DNA from 3 places in the Pannus brasiliensis CCIBt3594 genome. Region 1 is predicted to be linked to each of the others. Evidence: predicted binding sites of a transcription regulator. Region 1 holds the regulator's gene; each other region holds the start of a gene.
The links. The regulator HrcA, encoded in region 1, represses chaperone genes, less so after heat shock. The targets are predictions, from matches to a motif close to TTAGCACTCNNANNNTNNGAGTGCTAA.
Positions count from the first base shown of each region.

Region 1 (6,174 bases):
CCGCTAAGATCCGCGTCTATGAAATCATGACCAAGCCCTGTATCGTCATCAATCCCGATCTGGGTGTGGAATACATCGCCCGTCTTTTCGCGAACACCGGCATCCGCATCGCTCCCGTTATCAAAGGCGATCTGCTCGGTATCGTTTCCGAGAGCGATATTCTCTACAAGGCTGATTTCCTCGAAAATCCCAAAGCTCCCCTGCTTCTGCGGGAATTAGACCGGGCGATCGAAGAAGCGCGCGCTCTGGCCGCCTCGGCCGGGCCGACCTCTAAAGTCTGCCTCGACGCGTGGGAATTAGTGGACGAACTGGAAGCGGAAGCGGCCTATCAAGATAACGCCAAGTCGATCGAGATAACCGCTTTCGAGCGATTCTGCGAAGAGTACCCCGAGGTGTTAGCACTGCGTCATAAACAGTTAGTTAACGCGTAACCCTCACCATCCCCCCCGAATCGATCGGGAATCGGAAAAAACCATCCCACCTCCGATTCCCCGATTTTTTCATTTCCTAAAAACCAATACAGAAAACGGAAGATCGGAGAGATAAAGAGACAACGGGCGACTTGTAGGAATGTTTTCACTCCCTCATCTTTCCCCTCTCCTATCCTCCCGCCTCCTGCCTCCAAACTCACGAATTCAATTCTAGGCGGACGATCATGGGATTACAACTTACGACCCCGTTTCAAATCGAAGGAGAATTTCTTCGGTTCGTCGGTAAAACGACGGATAAGATTAAATCGCTACAGGTTCTCGTCGGCGATCGAACGGTAAAAATTATCATCGCGAAAGAAGCGCGCGGCCATCTCTCCCGCGATTTCCTCCCCGGCGATCGGGTGCAAATTCTCGGCCTACAAAAAGTTAAGGAAGACGGCAAAAAAATTAAGTTCAAAGCCTACCAGATCGATCGCCTCAGTTGTTCCCTAAATTGTCCCGCCGCCCATACACAAACCTGTACGAAAGTCAACTCCATTTCGGGAAAAATTCTCCTCTGTCATAAATCCGGCTGTGCCAAACACGGGGGAAAAGCAATCTATCGGGCCCTGGAAGAGGCGATCGATCGCTACGGCCTCGGGGACAGCGTGAAAATCGAGACCACCGGCTGTCAGAAACGCTGTGGTCAAGCCCCCAATTTAATTATGATGCCCAGTAAACAGAAATACGGGCGAGTGTACCCGAAAAAAGTTCACCATCTCGTCCGCGACCATTTTCTCGCGCTGTCCGAAAATCATGGCTAAAGTTATTTTCTACGAGAAACCGGGCTGTATTAACAATACCAAGCAGAAAACCCTCCTCGCCGCCGCCGGTCACGACTTAGAAGTTCACAACCTTCTCACCACTCCCTGGACGGTGGAAACCTTACGGCCTTTCTTCGGTTCCCTACCGATCGCCGCGTGGTTCAACCCCAGCGCCCCGCGGGTGAAATCGGGAGAAATCAACCCGAAAACCGTCGATGAATCCACCGCGTTAGCTTTAATGCTCAAAGACCCCCTCTTAATCCGTCGTCCTTTATTGGAAGTCGCGGGAGACTGTCGGGTGGGATTCGATGCCCCCGCGGTGGACGAGTGGATCGGCCTGACGGCGAAACCTTCCGAAGATCTCGAAACCTGTCCCCGGAGTCACGAAACAGCCCCCTGTCCGACAAAACCATGAACGACGATACGCCCCCCGCGGAATTTAGCCTTAACGATCGCCTGTTAACCCGACAACTAGAGATCGCTTTGAGCCATCATTTTCACTCGGCCTGTCTCGATCGAGGGTTAGAAACTTTACTCGGTCGATCGATCTGGTATATCACCCATAACGCGGGATTTTCCATCCTGGCGATCGAGTGTCCGGATATCAAGATCTGTTGGGCGATTTTGGAGAGTATCGGCACGATCGGCATAATTTTAGAAGATCTCGGGATCGCCCGCGTCCGGATCTATCCCCCCGCGACCGAGGGAACCGCGCTAGAGTTGCGCGTCGATGAGATGGACATTATCCGCGGGGTTTTCAATCCGGTCGAGGATCTGTGAGCGATCGAGATCGAGAAAGTCCGGAAAGCGATCGCCCTTTCCCCGGCACGCGAGGGAACCTAAAAAATCACCGTCCGGCCGGGTATAGCGGCTTCCTCCCGCGTGTACGAAACCCCGTGAACTTTCAATTGTCGATCGTTTAACAGGGTGAGAATTCCCCCCTCGTTATCTAACTGAAAATCGCGATCGCGACCGGCGGGAATCGGGACGGTTACTGTCGCTCCGGGTTGAAGGATTCCCTCTAATAGTAACTCTCTTTTTAACCGATCTTTCAGCGACCAACCCTGGAGATCGATCGGCTTAGAAGTCGTGTTAATTAAAGTCACGAATTCTTTACCCCGATCGTCCCCGGTCGGGTTGACTAACGCGGCGATAATGCGAATTTCTTCCGGTTGTTTCTCGTCTTCGGGAAGGATTAGATCGGCCGGACTACGAGCGACTTTCCCCTTTCGATCGAGCGGGTCTCCCGTTCGATCGTCGGTATGGAAAGATTGGGATTGAAACGCGCAAAACAACGCGATCCAGGTATTCCGATCGTGAAAGTGAAAGAACAAAGCACCATCTTGATAAACACCGTTCTCTCGGGCGAACTTTCCCGAATTTCCCTGATTCATGTGAATATTATGAATGCCGAACCCCTGTTTAAACGGTTCCCCGAAAGCGTAAATATCGGCTTTTTGACTTTGAATCGCCCGTTGTACCCAAAAATCGATCAGGTCATTGATATCGTTATTACTGCCATCTTTATCCGCGGGGACAACTTTCATCCGTCGGACATCGAAAAGATTACCCCGGATAAAATCTAGGGCGATTCCCCCCGGCTTTCGGTTCGCTTTCTCGATCGCGGTAAAACCGAAATCGAGGCTAAGAAATTGGCGGACGATCGGGTGTTGAAAATCGGTATCCAATAAAACTCGTAAATCGGGAGGATTCACCACCGATTTCACGTTGACCACCACGCGATACTGTTGCCCCGGATCTTTGGTGTCCGTGGCGATAATCGTGTAGTGCGGGCTTTTTGTATCCTCTCTTTCGGAAATTCCCCGCGACGCTTTCCCTTTAAAAACGCTGTATCCCTCGCTTAATCCTTGACGGGTTTGTTCGGTCCCGATCGCTCCTGTAAGATTTTCCACGATAATTTCTCCCGAAATAGACATGAAGAATGTTTCGGTTAGGAACAATCCGCTTCTTTATCTTTCAATTTTAGGGAACGCTACCGCCATCCAGATTCGATCGTTAAATTACTTAACGATCTCGATCGGAAACGCGGCCTATCCTGACTAGATCTCCCGCGAAGATCCAAATTCTCTCGTCGGAATAGAAGTCAGTGGGTGCGGATTTTGAAACTCACCCGTACAGGAGTCAGGAAGAGAAAGCGGAATTCAAGAGATCGTAAAAATATCGAGCGTGTCTTTTCCGCTCTTTTATTCTTGAAATCGTAAGTTTTTAGTTGAATTTGACTTTCGATTCTCGCGTTTGCGGGAGGTCTACTTACTGATCGTTTCCGTCAAAAAATCGGCGGTAGATTCGACGAGGGGAATCGTATTCTCGTAGAGCATCCGCGTCGGCCCGATCACTCCCACGCTACCGACGGGAATCTCTCCCTGTTTGTAAACGGCCGAGATCAGGGTACAGGGACGCATCGATTCGAGCGGATTTTCCGAACCGATCGAGATTTTCACCCGTTTGTCGCTCTTATCTAAATCGGGAAACTCGAAAATCAGGGGGAATAAACGATCCTGTTCGTCCTCTAGCAAGTGCAATAACATCTGTACCTGTGGCTGTTGGGAAAACTCTGGCTGACGGATCACCTCGGAAACCCCGTGAACGAGGAGTGAGGGAGTGTAGGACGATTGCAGACGGGTACTCACTTCCCGGATTAATTGTTTGAGAAAACGGGTGTAGCGCGCGAACTGTCGATCGATCTCGTTCCAGTCGAGCGCGGCGAGATCGGCCAGAGAATAGCCTTTTAAGTTCTCGTTGAGGAAATTCGAGAGAATTTGTAACTCTTCCTCCTGCCAATCCTCGCTATCTCCCGCTGTCGTCGGCGGAGTCTCCAACAAGATCGATCGAGTCTGTAGACTATCGGTGACGATAATCAACATTAACTGTCTGTCCGACACCCGGACTAATTGCAGGTGACGTAGGGTATCGGTGCGGGTGTGGGGTAGGGTGACGATGGCGATATAACCGCTTAAACTGGCGAGTAAATGGGTGGCCCGTTGCAGAAGCGCCTCGAAACTCCAAGAACGCGCTTGAATATCCCGATCGAGAAATTGTTCGATTTTCTTACCCACCCGATCGTTCGGGGTGAGCAATTCATCGACGTAGAGACGGTATCCCCAGTCCGAGGGAACGCGTCCGGAGGAAGTGTGGGGTTGATAGAGTAATCCTTCTTTTTCCAGCTTACCGAGCGCGTTCCGAATCGTGGCCGAACTAATCCTGAACTTGTATTCTTCCAGGAGCGTTTTCGAGCCGACGGGTTCCGCGGTCGCGATATAGTGCTGGATCGTGGCCCGTAAAATATTTTGATAGCGATCGCTCAAATTCGGTCGGACTGGCATGGTAAAAATATCTTAAAAAAAGATTAATGATAATTTTTCCGACAGTATAACCCCCGTGACCGCGAACTGTATAGAGAAAAAAGACTCAATAGCGGGGAACGTCCGGATCGACGAAGGTGGAATAGGCATCGATACCGCCCGCGATATTTTTAACATTGGTAAAGCCCTGACTTTGTAGCCATTGGCACATTTGCCAGGATCGCATCCCGTGATGGCACATCACCAGGGTTTCCGCGTGGGGATCGAAGCGGGTGGCGATCGTCGGCGACCATTCCTCGTACTGACTTAAGGGTAACACCTCGAACCCCTCGACGCGGGCGATCGCCACTTCATCGGGTTCGCGCACGTCGATTAACTGTAGCGTCGCGTCTTTGTTTTCTAAACGGATGGCGAGATCGTGAACGCTGATTTCGGGAATAGACATAGTTTTCGGTAGACGATAGTTAGGAGAAAACGAGAGCGAGAGACCGAAGAAAAAAGGGAAGCGCGGCGATTTTATAACTCTACACCTGTCATCCCGACCGAGTGAAAGATTTTTTTCGGGGGCGCGAGATTCTTTCCCTCGCTATTCCCCCATTTTATCGGCAACAACCTTACAGAGCGGTCGTTAACCATTGAAAGATTAATTCGTTCACCTTGGCGGGATTTTCGTCGTGAGGGCAGTGACCCGCGTTCGGAATCGAGTGGAAAGTCGTATTATTTCCCGATTTCGCCCGTTCCTGATAGATTACCGAACCCGCGAGCGGTGTCCAGGGGTCATCCTCTCCCCAGAGTACCAGCAGGGGGCGATCGATCTTCTGCAAGAGTTCCCGCGGTCCCGGGCCGGGAGGCGCGGCGATCACGGCGGCGAAAACTTCCCGCGCACCCTCGTCACAGGAAGGTTGATAGAGCATTTCCACCAATTCCTCGGTAATCGCCGTATGATCGCGGTAAACCTGTTTTAACGTCTCCCGGATGCGCGATTTCTGCCGGACGCGATCGAAAATAAACGGCCCGGTAATCGGCGAAGTCACCAACCGGTTAAACGCTCCCATCACGAAACGGAACAGCGGGTTCAACTCCTCGGGACGGTGATTTAACCCACCCGCGCAGTTAATAATCACCCCTCCCGCGGTAATTTCGGGATTTTCCGCCATTAAATTCAGGGTAATCAGTCCGCCGATCGAATTGCCCACGAATACGGTCGGTCTCTCGATTTTTTCCCGCCAGAAATCGGCGATCTGTTGCCGCCAGAGGTCGATACTGTAGGTGAGTTTCACCTTATCCGAACCCCCGAACCCCAACAAATCGAGCGCGTACACCCGATAGCCTTTTTCCGCCAAAACGGGGATATTTTTCCGCCAATGCCCGATCGATGCCCCGAATCCGTGGATGAGTAACAGGGGTTGTCCCTCTCCCATCACCGTATAGGGGATGTTATAGCCTCGCCACGTCCAAGAGAGTGTTTCTAAAATTGCCGGGGTGATAATGGGTGCGCTCATCGTATGAAGTTTTATTAACGTCCTATCCGGATCATAGACCACGACGGCGATTCCGGGTATTTTCGGGAAACTCGCGGAAAGAACGCGTTTTCTCGCGAAGAGAGCGAGCGCGAGG
Region 1 covers NZ_JBAFSM010000039.1:18,853-25,026, reverse strand. The annotation lists gene V0288_RS17920 (CBS domain-containing protein) at 1-431, shown strand, start outside; gene V0288_RS17915 ((2Fe-2S) ferredoxin domain-containing protein) at 656-1,234, shown strand; gene V0288_RS17910 (ArsC/Spx/MgsR family protein) at 1,227-1,649, shown strand; gene V0288_RS17905 (hypothetical protein) at 1,646-2,014, shown strand; gene V0288_RS17900 (DUF2278 family protein) at 2,074-3,171, opposite strand; gene hrcA (heat-inducible transcriptional repressor HrcA) at 3,502-4,578, opposite strand; gene V0288_RS17890 (rhodanese-like domain-containing protein) at 4,664-5,002, opposite strand; gene V0288_RS17885 (alpha/beta fold hydrolase) at 5,172-6,059, opposite strand.

Region 2 (6,174 bases), on a different contig from region 1:
CGCGTTATTGGCTAACTGACGCAGGGGCGCTTCGAGGGCTTTGGCGACGATATCGGCGGCCACTTTTTCCTCGTCGTTGGCGAGGGAAGATTTAAAATCGGCCACTTTCGAGGCGAGGTGAATCAGCGTCGTACCGCCACCGGGGACGATTCCTTCCTCTACCGCCGCTTTGGTCGCGTTCAGCGCGTCCTCGATGCGGAGTTTGCGATCCTTGAGTTCGGTTTCGGTCGCCGCGCCGACTTTAATCACGGCCACACCGCCGGCGAGTTTGGCGATACGTTCCTGTAATTTTTCCTTATCGAACTCGGAATCGGTTTCTTCTAGCTGTTTTTTCAGTTGGCCGAGACGTTTCTGCACGTCGGCTTTATTTTTGCTGTCGCTGGTGGCGACGATGATCGTGTTGTCTTTCTCCAGGGTGATTTTTGTGGCCTGCCCTAGCATATCCACCGTCACCGTGTCAAGACTTAAGCCGACTTCTTCGGAAACGAGACGGCCGCCGGTGAGAATGGCGATATCCTGTAGTACGGCTTTGCGACGTTCGCCGAAACTGGGGGCTTTGATGGCGACCACGTTTAACACGCCGCGGGCTTTGTTGACGACTAGGGTGGCGAGGGCTTCCCCTTCCACGTCCTCGGCGATGATTAACAGCGCGCGACCGAGACGGGCGACGGTTTCGAGGACGGGAACGAGATCGGCGATCGAGCTAATCTTTTTGTCGGTGATCAGGATTAACGGATTCTCGTACTCGGCGATCTGTCTTTCTTGATCGGTGATGAAGTAGGGGGAGATATAGCCCCGATCGATCTGCATCCCCTCGACCACTTCCAGTTCGGTGGTGAGGGATTTCGATTCCTCGACGGTGATCACCCCGTCGGTGGTGACGCGATCCATCGCCTCGGCGATCATCTGTCCGACTTCCTCGTCGTTGCCGGAGGAAACGGTCGCGACTTGGGCGATCGCTTCTCCCTCGATCGGTTTCGCGACTTTGGCGATCTCTTCCACTAGATAGGCGATCGTTTTATCCAATCCCCGCTTTAAAGCGACGGGATTCGCGCCCGCGGTGACGTTTTTCAAGCCTTCTTTCACTAAAGCCTGGGCGATCACGGTCGCGGTGGTCGTACCGTCTCCCGCGAGATCTTTGGTTTTCGAGGCCACTTCCTGGATCAGTCTCGCCCCGGTATTTTCGAGAGGATCGCTTAATTCGATTTCTTTGGCGACGGTGATCCCGTCATTGACGATCTGCGGCGCGCCGTATTTCTTCTCTAACAGCACGTTCCGACCTTTCGGCCCGAGGGTGATCTTCACCGCGTCCGCTAGGGCGTTCACGCCTCTCTCTAGCGCCCGTCGGGAATCGTCTCTGAATGCAATAATTTTCGCCATAGTTCGATTTTTGATTGGGGACTCCATTAGTCAATTTAGCACTCTTACGCGAGGAGTGCTAATTTTCCCCGATAGGGGGTCGGGTGTCGGGAGATGGGGAGATCGCTATCCTGTCGATCTGTATCAAACCGAAAACTCTGTTTCTCACACAACAGGGAAAGAAAACCCTACTCCCTACTCCCTACCCTCCCGCCTCCAAAAAAATCCCCGTCGGTATCAATTTCTACATTAACGCGGCGATAATATCCGTTATCTTCATGAAATCATGACACGAAGGAATTACAGCGAGCGAGAATGCGGATCGAGCAGTTGCAGGCGTTTTTAGCGGTAGCCGATACGGGCAATTTCGGTCAGGCCGCCCAACAGTGCGGGGTCACTCAATCGACGATCAGCCGACAGATCCAATCGTTGGAAACCGATCTCGGTTTACCCCTGTTCCATCGCACCGCGCGGGCGAAGTTGACGATCGCCGGGGAGAAATTACTGCCCCGCGCCAAGCGTATCTGTTCGGAATGGACGAATATCCATCAGGAACTCGCGGACTTGCGGGCGGGAAAACAGCCGGAATTGTGCGTGGCGGCGATTCATTCGGTCTGCGCCCACTATTTACCGCCGATTTTGCAGAAATTCTGTACCGATTATCCGGAGGTACAATTACGGGTAACGGCGCTGGGAAGCGATCGAGCCTTGAAAGTTCTCCGGGACGGGCTGGTGGATATCGCGCTGGTCATGAATAATCGATTCTTAACCTCTAGTCCGGAGATGGTGGTCGAGGTACTATACGAGGAGGAGATCGAGGTGCTTCTCGCCGTCGATCATCCCCTGGCCCGCTACGAGGAAATCCCCTGGCCCGAATTGATCCGTTACCCGCAGGTGGTGTTTAAAGATGGCTACGGGATGCAGAGATTGGTACAGGAATGGTTTTCCCGGCAGGACGCGACCCTGAAAACGGCGATGGAACTGAATACCCTCGACGCGTTCCGCGGGGTGGTCCGTCAGGGAAATCTGATCGCCCTCCTGCCCCGATCGGCCCTGCACGATGCCCGCGGGGATTCTAGTCTGGCGATCCGCCCGATCTCCCGACCCGATAACGGTTTCGGATCTCTCCTATCGAATGGTAAACTGAACGAGCGTCCCACCCGTCAGGTCGTGCTGGTAACGACTAACGATCGCCTGCAAATTCCGCCGATCGAACATTTCTGCCGATTGGTGCGTCAGATGACCTGTTCTACCGCCACGGCCCTGGAAACCGCCTCGTTAAAGGGCTAGAATTGACCGTAATTCAAAAACGCTAACCCCGTTGTAATCCAGAAATTCCTAATCCAGATGAGCGATACTTTTAGAGAATTACTGAAATCGATCGGTAGCGGGGTTCATACCGGAAAAAATCTCACCCGATCGCAAGCGGAACTCGCCACCCGATTGATGCTGACCGGAGAGGCGACCCCGGCGCAGATCGGCGCTTTTCTGATCGCCCACCGGATCAAGCGTCCCACTTCGGAGGAACTCGCGGGCATCCTCGACGCTTACGACGCGTTCGGGCCGAAACTGTCGATCGAGCCCTCGGCTTTCGCCTATCCCGTCACCGTTTTCGGCAATCCCTACGACGGGCGCTCGCGGACGGCCCCGGTTATGCCCGTCACGGCGTTACTTCTCGCGGCCCAAGGGGTTCCCGTCGTCCTCCACGGGGGCGATCGGATGCCCACGAAATACGGCATTTCCCTCGCGGAAATCTGGCGCGGTCTGGGATTGGATTTCACAAAACTTTCCCTCGACGGGGTACGGGATTGTTTATTGGAAACCGGTTTGACTTTCCTCTACATCCCGAAACATTTTCCCGCGGTACAATCTCTCGTTCCCTATCGCGAGCAGATCGGCAAACGACCCCCGTTAGCGACCGTAGAATTGATCTGGTCGCCCTTCGCGGGAAATATCCATCAGATCGCCGGGTTCGTGCATCCCCCCACCGAGGAGCGTTTTCGAGAAACGTTAGCCTCGCGCGGTATCCATCATTTCACCACCGTCAAGGGATTGGAGGGAAGTTGCGATCTCGCCGGTAGTCGAACCGCGATTATCGGTCTCGGAAATCCGATCGAACCCGGTTCTTTCGATCGATTTCTGTTACACCCTCGCGACTATAACTTTCGATCGGGCGACCCGGAACTCGACTCCCCGGAAACGCTTTTCCGACAATTAAAAGCAGTGATCGAATCCGGGGAAAACGAATTAACCGACGCGGTAATTTTAAACGGGGGATTTTATCTCTGGCGTTGCGGGGTGAGCGCGGATTTACCGAGCGCGTTCGAGCGGGCGCGAACTCTTTTACGAGAAGGAAAAGTTCGGGATAAACTGGGATCGATCGAACGATATCTCGATCGGGTTCGCCCCTAGAACGATCGGGGGTTCCGCCCTGACAAGAGCGGCATTTTTACGCTATACTCTTGCCCGCGAGAGCGAAAAGTCACGCCATCTATTGGGAAAAGTTCTAAATTATCTCGACATTTTTAGCGTAGTAATCCGCGCCCCCATGCCGCGCCGAATAGTCCTAAAAACGTTTCTTTCCGTGTTTTCACGGAAGGAATTCGATCGGCCGTAATTTTACAATTCCCTAGATCGGTTTCCGGTTTAGCGAGTACAGAGCTTCTGAAACTTCTTTCTACTGGAAACCGCGAGAAAAGTCTAGCGAGCGTCTCTTGACGTTTTCACGACGATCGCTCGTTCGACCCGCCACCTCGGTGTTTTTCCGGTTCCGTTTCCCGGCCATCGAGGGATTCGCTTGCCGTTTAATAACTGGCCTATTAACAATGAAACCATCTCGAATCTCGAAACTATCCGCTTATCCCCTAATGATCGCGGGGGTATTAGCCGCTTTAGCGAACCCGTCTACCGCCTCGGTTATCCGAGACGGCATGACTTACACGCAATACGATAACTATTTTCTGTCTTCTACCGGCGGCGGCTATCAGAATGTTTTTAACAATGTCGGTAAATTAACCTGGTCCGGTTATCTTTGTTCGGGAACGGCGATTAACGCGAGTTGGGTGCTAACCGCCGCTCACTGTCTGGATAATACCAGCGTGTCGCCTGGAGGGTACACGTTCACCCTGGGGAGCGCCAGTTTCACCGGCGCGGCCAAGTTCGTGCATCCGAATTGGAATTCTAGCAATCTCGGCGCGGGAAACGATATCGCCCTCCTCAAGCTCGGTAGCCCGATCTCCACGACGATCCTGTCCGCTTTTCCCACCCTATGGACCGCGGCCTACGGGTCGGAAATCGGCCGAACCTCGACTCTAGTGGGTTTCGGCAGAACCGGCAACGGACTAACCGGGGCGACCGGCTCTGCCGGCTTCAAACACGCGATCCAAAACTCGATCGATGCCTACGGTAACGGCAGGGATAACTACAATAGTTTTTTTAACCTATCGGGCGCTATCCTTCTGACAGATTTTGATAATCCGCTCAACACGAACAATCAAAACAATCGAATCGGGGGGACAGCCCTCGCTTACGAGGGGGATGCGGCGCCTGGAGATAGTGGTGGCGGCTTATTTATCGGCAATATCCTGACGGGGATTACTTCTTTCGGCTGGGGTCGCTATGATGGTACGGCCAACAGCAGTTACGGGGATTTATCCGGCTACACCAGGGTAGCTTCTTTCACGGACTGGATCAACACGACGATCGGCGCGAATCTCGCTACCAACTCGATTGCCTCGGGTTCGACCGCTCTAGGAACTTCCAGCCCCTCCACGCTCGATACCTCCGTTCCCGAACCGGGGGCGAGTTTCGGTCTCCTCGCACTCGGGACTCTCGGTTTCCTATCGCTCCGTTCGCGCGCTCGCGGGTGAACCTAGAGCGTTTTCCGGGCCTCGATCTAGCGTTTTTTCCCCGTTGTTTTTTTCTGTATGTAACGAAAATTGTCGGAAATCTCTCGCTCGATCGAGTGGGGGATTTCCCGTAAAAGATGGAAATTCCCCGGAAGATAGTAAATTCCTCTCAGTATTCCTCGTAATTTTCAGGCTATCTCGACGATCCATTCGGTAATTTTCCCTAGTAAAAAAAATATCTATCCACGATGATTTCTCTCGGGAAAGTGGGAACAATAGCAGTAAAGAATCGGCTCGTAGAAGCTTTAAATTCCGATCCCGTTGTCCGCCCAGAAATCGCTATGCCAGTAGAATCCCACCGAGTCGCTCCCGAATCCACCGCCTCCGTTCCTCGCTCTCCCGCTCCCGTCGAGAGCGACGGGGAACCGAATACCCTCGATCCCGATCTCGACCTTCTCTTGTCCGAGTCCGAGACGGTACAGCCTCCAGCAATGACCACCGATCTAGTTCGTTTGTACCTACAGGATATCGGTCGGGTTCCCCTGCTCAAAAAAGATGAAGAGGTACAAAAGGCGCGGCAAGTACAGCGCCATGTTTCTCTGATCGAGACGCGGGATATGGCGGTTCACGACGGTGACGGGCGCTTACGGGAATTCGTCCGATTGATCGAACTGTGCGATCGGTTAACCGCCCGACTCTCCCACCGTCCCACCCTGGAAAACTGGGCCCGCGAGGCCGGGAAAAGCGTCGGCGAGCTAAAAACGGCGTTAGCCTCCGGAAAACAGCGCTGGGCCGAGATCGCGGCGATAGAAGTCGCCGAACTGGAACAGGCGATCGCCCTCGGTACTCGCGCCAAAGAACACATGATCAAGGCGAACCTGCGTCTGGTGGTATCGGTCGCCAAAAAGTATCAAAATCGCGGGTTAGAACTACTCGATCTCATTCAAGAGGGAACCCTCGGACTGGA
Region 2 covers NZ_JBAFSM010000005.1:7,362-13,535, reverse strand. The annotation lists gene groL (chaperonin GroEL) at 1-1,380, opposite strand, end outside; gene V0288_RS03850 (LysR family transcriptional regulator) at 1,675-2,649, shown strand; gene V0288_RS03845 (anthranilate phosphoribosyltransferase family protein) at 2,707-3,771, shown strand; gene V0288_RS03840 (S1 family peptidase) at 4,185-5,228, shown strand; gene sigC (RNA polymerase sigma factor SigC) at 5,549-6,174, shown strand, end outside.
Region 2: the regulator HrcA is predicted to act here: its motif matches at 1,416-1,442, upstream of groL (chaperonin GroEL).

Region 3 (6,174 bases), on a different contig from region 1:
GCAGGTGAATTTGTAGTCGCGCCGCGAGAGATTGTTTTAGCCGGGGGGTTTTCGTTTCGAGTAACAATTCGCGGGTGTTGACGATGCCGCGGGTTTTGAGATCCGTCGATTGCTGGGAACTCAAACCCGGTAAGTTCTCGATCGGCCAGTAACAGGGTTTCATGAGATCGGTTGCGGAAAGGTTAGGAAAGGCAAGGTAGAGCTACGAGATAGTCACGTCCGTACAGGAGGCAAAAACGGGATGGAGAGCGCGAGACCGTTCGCTCTCGAAAAAATCACGTTGGTCATCCGACGCTAAAAAGTGTGAAGAAGCAAGCTGTTGTCTACTTCTATTTTACCCGCAAAATCAAAAGACCCGATCTCTATATCGAGAGATCGAGTCGATCGTTAACTCACGTTAAATTGAACGAGGGGACTAACGACGGGAATTAGTAGTCGAAGTCACCACCACCGGCGGGCGCGGCGGCTTTTTCTTTCTCGGGTTTATCGACGACGATACATTCGGTGGTGAGAACCATCCCGGCGATCGAGGCGGCGTTTTGCAGGGCCGAGCGGGTCACTTTCGCGGGGTCAACGATCCCGGACTCGAACATATCGGAGAATTCTCCGCTGGCGGCGTTGTAACCGACGTTAAACGGTTTTTCTTTGACGCGTTCGGCGATAACCGCGCCGTTTTGACCGGCGTTCTCGGCGATGCGTTTTAGGGGAGCGGCGATCGCGCGGGAGACGATCAGCGCGCCGGTTAACTCTTCGTTGACGAGGCTATCTTTCGCCCAGCCTTCTAACTCGGGCGCGAGGTGCGCGAGGGTGGTGCCGCCACCGGGAACGATCCCTTCTTCCACGGCCGCTTTGGTCGCGTTGATCGCGTCTTCCAGGCGGAGTTTGCGGTCTTTCATCTCGGTTTCGGTCGCGGCGCCGACTTTGATCACGGCCACACCGCCCGCGAGTTTGGCGAGACGTTCTTGCAGTTTTTCTTTATCGTAGGAAGAATCGGTTTCCTCGATCTGGCGGCGGATTTGCTCGCAACGGGCTTTCACACCGGCCTCGTTACCTTCGGCGACGATCGTGGTGGTATCTTTGGTCATGGTGATGCGACGGGCGGTTCCAAGGCTGTCGAGCTTGGTAGCTTCCAGTTTCAGACCGGCATCCTCGCTGATCACTTGACCGCCGGTTAACACGGCGATATCTTCGAGCATGGCTTTGCGGCGATCGCCGAAACCGGGGGCTTTCACCGCGGTGACGTTGAGAACGCCGCGCAGACGGTTGACCACGAGGGTGGCGAGAGCTTCTTTCTCGATGTCCTCGGCGATGATCACGAGGGGTTTACCCTGACGCGCGACCTGTTCGAGAACGGGAACGAGGTCTTGAACGAGGCCGATTTTTTTATCGGTGATCAGGATGGCGGGATCGTCGAAGACACATTCCATGCGCTCGGTGTCGGTGACGAAGTAGGGGGAGATGTACCCTTTGTCGAAGCGCATCCCTTCGGTGATTTCTAATTCGGTGGTCATGGATTTCCCTTCTTCGAGGGAGATCACGCCTTCTTTACCGACTTTATCCATCGCGGAGGCGATCATCTGACCGACTTCATCATCGTTACCGGCGGAAATCGCGCCGACTTGGGCGATCGCTTTGGAATCTTCTACCGGTTTCGCGTGTTCGGCGATTTTGCTGACGAGGAAATCGGTGGCTTTGTCGATACCTTTTTTCAGGGCGATCGGGTTGGCTCCCGCCGCCACGTTGCGTAAACCTTCTTTAACGATCGCGTGGGCGAGAACGGTGGCGGTAGTGGTTCCGTCTCCCGCGACATCGTTGGTTTTCGAGGCGGCCTGACGGATCAGGGCTACGCCGGTGTTTTCGATATGGTCGTCGAGTTCGATTTCTTTGGCGATCGTGATCCCGTCGTTAACGATCTGGGGCGCGCCGAATTTTTTCTCTAGCACCACGTTACGACCTTTGGGGCCGAGGGTTACGGCGACGGCTTCCGCGAGTAAGTCCATGCCTTTTTCCAGGGCGCGGCGAGCATCTTCGTTGTAGATAATTGACTTAGCCATAGGTTATCGTTATTCGTGCGAGTTGTAGTGGTTTCGGAAAAATGAACTATCGTTCAGAATCGGGCGGTAGAAGGAATCGGAACTATCCGGTTAATCCGTCGGGATCGAAGCTCGATGAGTTTGAAACTCCTGACTCCTGACGACTGGCTCCTGACTCCTCATCCCGACGAAAAATGCTGGAATCTAAGCCAGATTAGGCAACAGCCGCGAGAATGTCTTTTTCGGACAGGAGAACGTATTCTTCACCGCCGAGTTTGATGTCGGTTCCGGCGTATTTGGAATAGAGAACTTTATCGCCGACTTTCACTTCTAGGGGGGCGCGACTGCCATCGTCGTTGCGTTTGCCAGGGCCGACCGCGACCACTTCGCCGATCTGGGGTTTCTCTTTGGCGGTGTCGGGGAGTAAAATACCACCGGCGGTTTTTTCTTCCGAGGGGCTAACTTTGACGAAAACTCGATCGCCTAGGGGTTTAACGGTCGCCACGTTGATGCTGATTGCTGCCATGAAAGATCCTCCGTGTTTCTTCAATCGAGGGTAAGTGTCGCTTTTTTAGATTAGCACTCTTCCCTTCCGAGTGCTAATTTAGCGAACTTGGGATTCTCCCGGCAACCGCTCGATCGGTACGGTTTCCCGAACTAGCGAGGGATTTTTCCAACTTCCGGCTCTTGAATTCTCTCCCGTCGGGAGATTCGGTTTTTCGCCCGCGAGTTTATTTCCGTCGCGTCCGCGAAGGGGATCGTTTTCGGGAAGGTTTGGTTTTCGCTCGTTTTTTCCGTTTGATCGCCGAACCGATCCAATCGCTGAGGCTGTGACTCATCGCGCCCAATTCCAGGCCGACGAGAAAAGCGATCGATTCGCGGGGGTATCGCGCGTAGAAATCGATCGCTCGTTCCGGGAAAGCGCGCCAATCGGGAACGATCGCCCCGAATAGTTGCAGACACCCCAACGCGACGATCGCGACCAAGAGGAGAAAACTACCGAAGTAAAACAGACGGAACAGCGTACCGACGATCGGCCCGTGGGACAGCCAACCGCGATGGCGGATCATCGATCGATAGGGAAGCCATAGCCAGCGTAGGATTCCCCAGCGCTTGTACTGTACGGAGTGGATGTCGAGATCCGGCCCGAACATAAAGCCGCTAAACAGGTAACTTCCCGCTAATAACAGGGTTAAAGCCCCGCTACCGCTGACGAGGAAACCCATCCCGGCGATCGGGGGTAAAAAGAGGAGCGTCAGGCGATCGTGAGTTTTACCAGAAGGCATCGATCGAAAAAAAAGATACTTTTTTCAAAATCTATGCTATACTAGATAAAGTGCATTCGGGCGTTTAGCTCAGCGGTAGAGCGCCTGCCTTACAAGCAGGATGCCGGGGGTTCAAATCCCTCAACGCCCATCCCTTGCATTACTCGTCGTCAGGTATTTTCCACGCCCATCATCCAGCTTCTAAGGCGGGGTCACTCGGCTCGACTATAAGCCTACTAGGAAAAATTTGTCAATTCCCTCCCCCATTCCCCGAGCGGGAGGCAGTACCTATCAGTAAAGCTGATAGGGAAATAGATCTAAGTTTGATAAATTCCTAGGTGCTAAACAAACATCGATTTTACGATGGGTTTTCGCCCCCTAGAAGACACGATAGGGGACTGAATGAAGGGGAAACCGTACCGACCGAGATCGCGCACTTGAACGGCGAAATGGCTGAAAGGTATCTATAGCAAGGGTTCGGTCGATACACGCGCACTACATATATGCTATGCACTCTTGACAGACGTAATACGCTTAGAGTTGACCTAAGTAGCGTGAACCGAATAGTCAAACCGAGAGAGATATCGCGACGGCGATCGTGATAGCGTGAGTGTCGAAATGGTGGAGACCATGCCAGTCACGTTCCCTCACCGGGATGGGTACCGTGTCTGTCAGGGCTATTTTCGGGGCGATCGCGTTACCGCCTAGAGACTTCCCGGTGTGATTATCGACCGCTACCGATAGGTAGTTGACAAATTTTCACTTTTATGCAAGTCGCTTAAGGGAGAGAGTTGAGAGAGAGCGACTAGGTTTCGGTCGCGCGTGTTGGGCGAGAGAGTCCCTAGCTCGATTGATTTTAGGGAAAACGAGTACGGAGGGAGTCGAACCCCCGACACCCAGGACCGGAACCTGGTGCTCTATCCTCTGAGCTACGTACCCACGATAACTTTCCAGAATACTATTATAGAATACTACGATCGAACGCGGTAAAAATTCTCTCCGGCATGACCACCGAATCGCTCCACCTACTGATCAGTAACGATGACGGGATTTCCGCGCTCGGAGTCCGGACTTTGGCGAACACGCTGGCGGGCGCGGGGCATCGTGTCACCGTGGTCTGTCCCGATGGGGAGCGATCGGCCACCGGACACGGGTTAACGCTACACCATCCCATCCGCGCGGAGCGAGTGGAGGGCATTTTCCATCCGAACGCGGTCGCCTGGTCCTGTTCCGGGACTCCCGCGGACTCGGTGAAATTCGCGCTCAGTGGCGTTTTAAAAGAACGTCCCGATCTCGTTCTCGCGGGCATCAATCACGGTTCCAATCTCGGCACGGATATTCTCTATTCGGGGACGGTTTCCGCCGCGATGGAGGGCTTGATCGAGGGGATTCCCAGCATCGCCATCAGTCTGGCCAGTTTTACCGTTGTCGATTTCCAACCGGCCGCCGATTTCGCCCTGTCGCTGGTGACGAAAATCGCCCGTCATCCCTTTCCGGTTCCCACCCTACTCAATGTCAACGTTCCCGCGGTGAGCGCGTCGGCCATCCGGGGGGTGCGGATCACCCGTCAGGGATTGCGGCGCTACGAGGAAACCTTCGAGAAACGTCTCGACCCGCGGGGAAAAAGCTATTACTGGTTGGTGGGGGAGGTGGTCGAGGATATAGAACAGCCGGACTACACGCACCTACCGTCGGAGGTTCCCACGGACGTGCGGGCGATCCGCGAGAATTTTATTACTATCACCCCCCTGCAATACAATTTGACCGACGCTCGCGGTTTTCAACACCTACAGGAGAATCCTTGGTTTGACCCCTAGGGGATACATCTCGTGATATTCTGGTTCAATCAATACCGTTCGCGCTCCTATGGCCCCCTCTCAATTTGATTTTGAAGAAGAATTTGAAGAAACGCCGATCGTGACCTTATGGGATGAACAAGGTCGATCGCTGGATTGCTATCTTGACAAAGAATATACCCCTCCCGGCCGCAACGCTCTCACCTATATTCTCCTCGCTCCCGTCGATACTCCCGTGATGATCCTAGCCTGGGAAGAAGAGGCCGAGGATGAAGAATCCGACGCGTTTTTAATCGAGGATAGCGAGGAGATCGAGAAGATTTTCGCGGACGCGAAAGCGGTCTTGGCGGAGTTGGATCTCCAGCTAAAATTTACCGCCCATACTTTGACGGTGAGCGGTGAATTACCCCCGCTAGAGGACGATAATGTTCTTAGTCTGGAGATAGATTCCGAGGGACAAACCACCGAAGAGCCGGAAGAATTACAATTCTTGGCGAGCTTCTTTTTCGAGGATCAAAAATACTCGATCTATACCCCGCTCGCTCCGCTTTTGTTCCTGGCCACTTCGGACGAGGATAGAAAAAAAATAGAATTGCTTTCTCCCGATGACGAGGAACTCCAGCCGATTCTCGAAGAACTTCTCTTCGATGAACTCGAAGATCAACTCGACGATGGACTCGAATAAAACGGGGAGATTCTCCTGTTCTCGCGGTCGGGAAAAACGCGGGTTCAACGCTATCGATGGGACGAGAATCCCGATCGATTTCCCGTATCTCTCGGTTGACTAGATCTGTAACCACGCGAACACCCGATCGACGGTTAGTTCGATTTCGATGCCGGGTAAAATCGGTAAGGATGTCTCTCCCCGGAATATTTCAATTCGCTGTTCGGGAAAGATCGCGAGAATGATTTCTTCGATCGGGTTGATTAACCACCCTAATTCGGTACCGTACCGCGAACATAATAATAGATTTTCTAATACTTTGGTCAAGCTTCGATCGGGAGATAGTATTTCGATCGACCAATCGGGAGCGCTCTCGAAACGGTTCGCTACCCGTCCGCTCGCGTCGCGGGGAATCC
Region 3 covers NZ_JBAFSM010000012.1:17,323-23,496, forward strand. The annotation lists gene V0288_RS07710 (DUF4332 domain-containing protein) at 1-163, opposite strand, end outside; gene groL (chaperonin GroEL) at 429-2,054, opposite strand; gene groES (co-chaperone GroES) at 2,248-2,559, opposite strand; gene V0288_RS07725 (metal-binding protein) at 2,765-3,319, opposite strand; tRNA gene V0288_RS07730 (tRNA-Val) at 3,378-3,449, shown strand; tRNA gene V0288_RS07735 (tRNA-Arg) at 4,165-4,237, opposite strand; gene surE (5'/3'-nucleotidase SurE) at 4,303-5,115, shown strand; gene V0288_RS07745 (DUF3727 domain-containing protein) at 5,165-5,779, shown strand; gene V0288_RS07750 (Uma2 family endonuclease) at 5,879-6,174, opposite strand, start outside.
Region 3: the regulator HrcA is predicted to act here: its motif matches at 2,610-2,636, upstream of groES (co-chaperone GroES).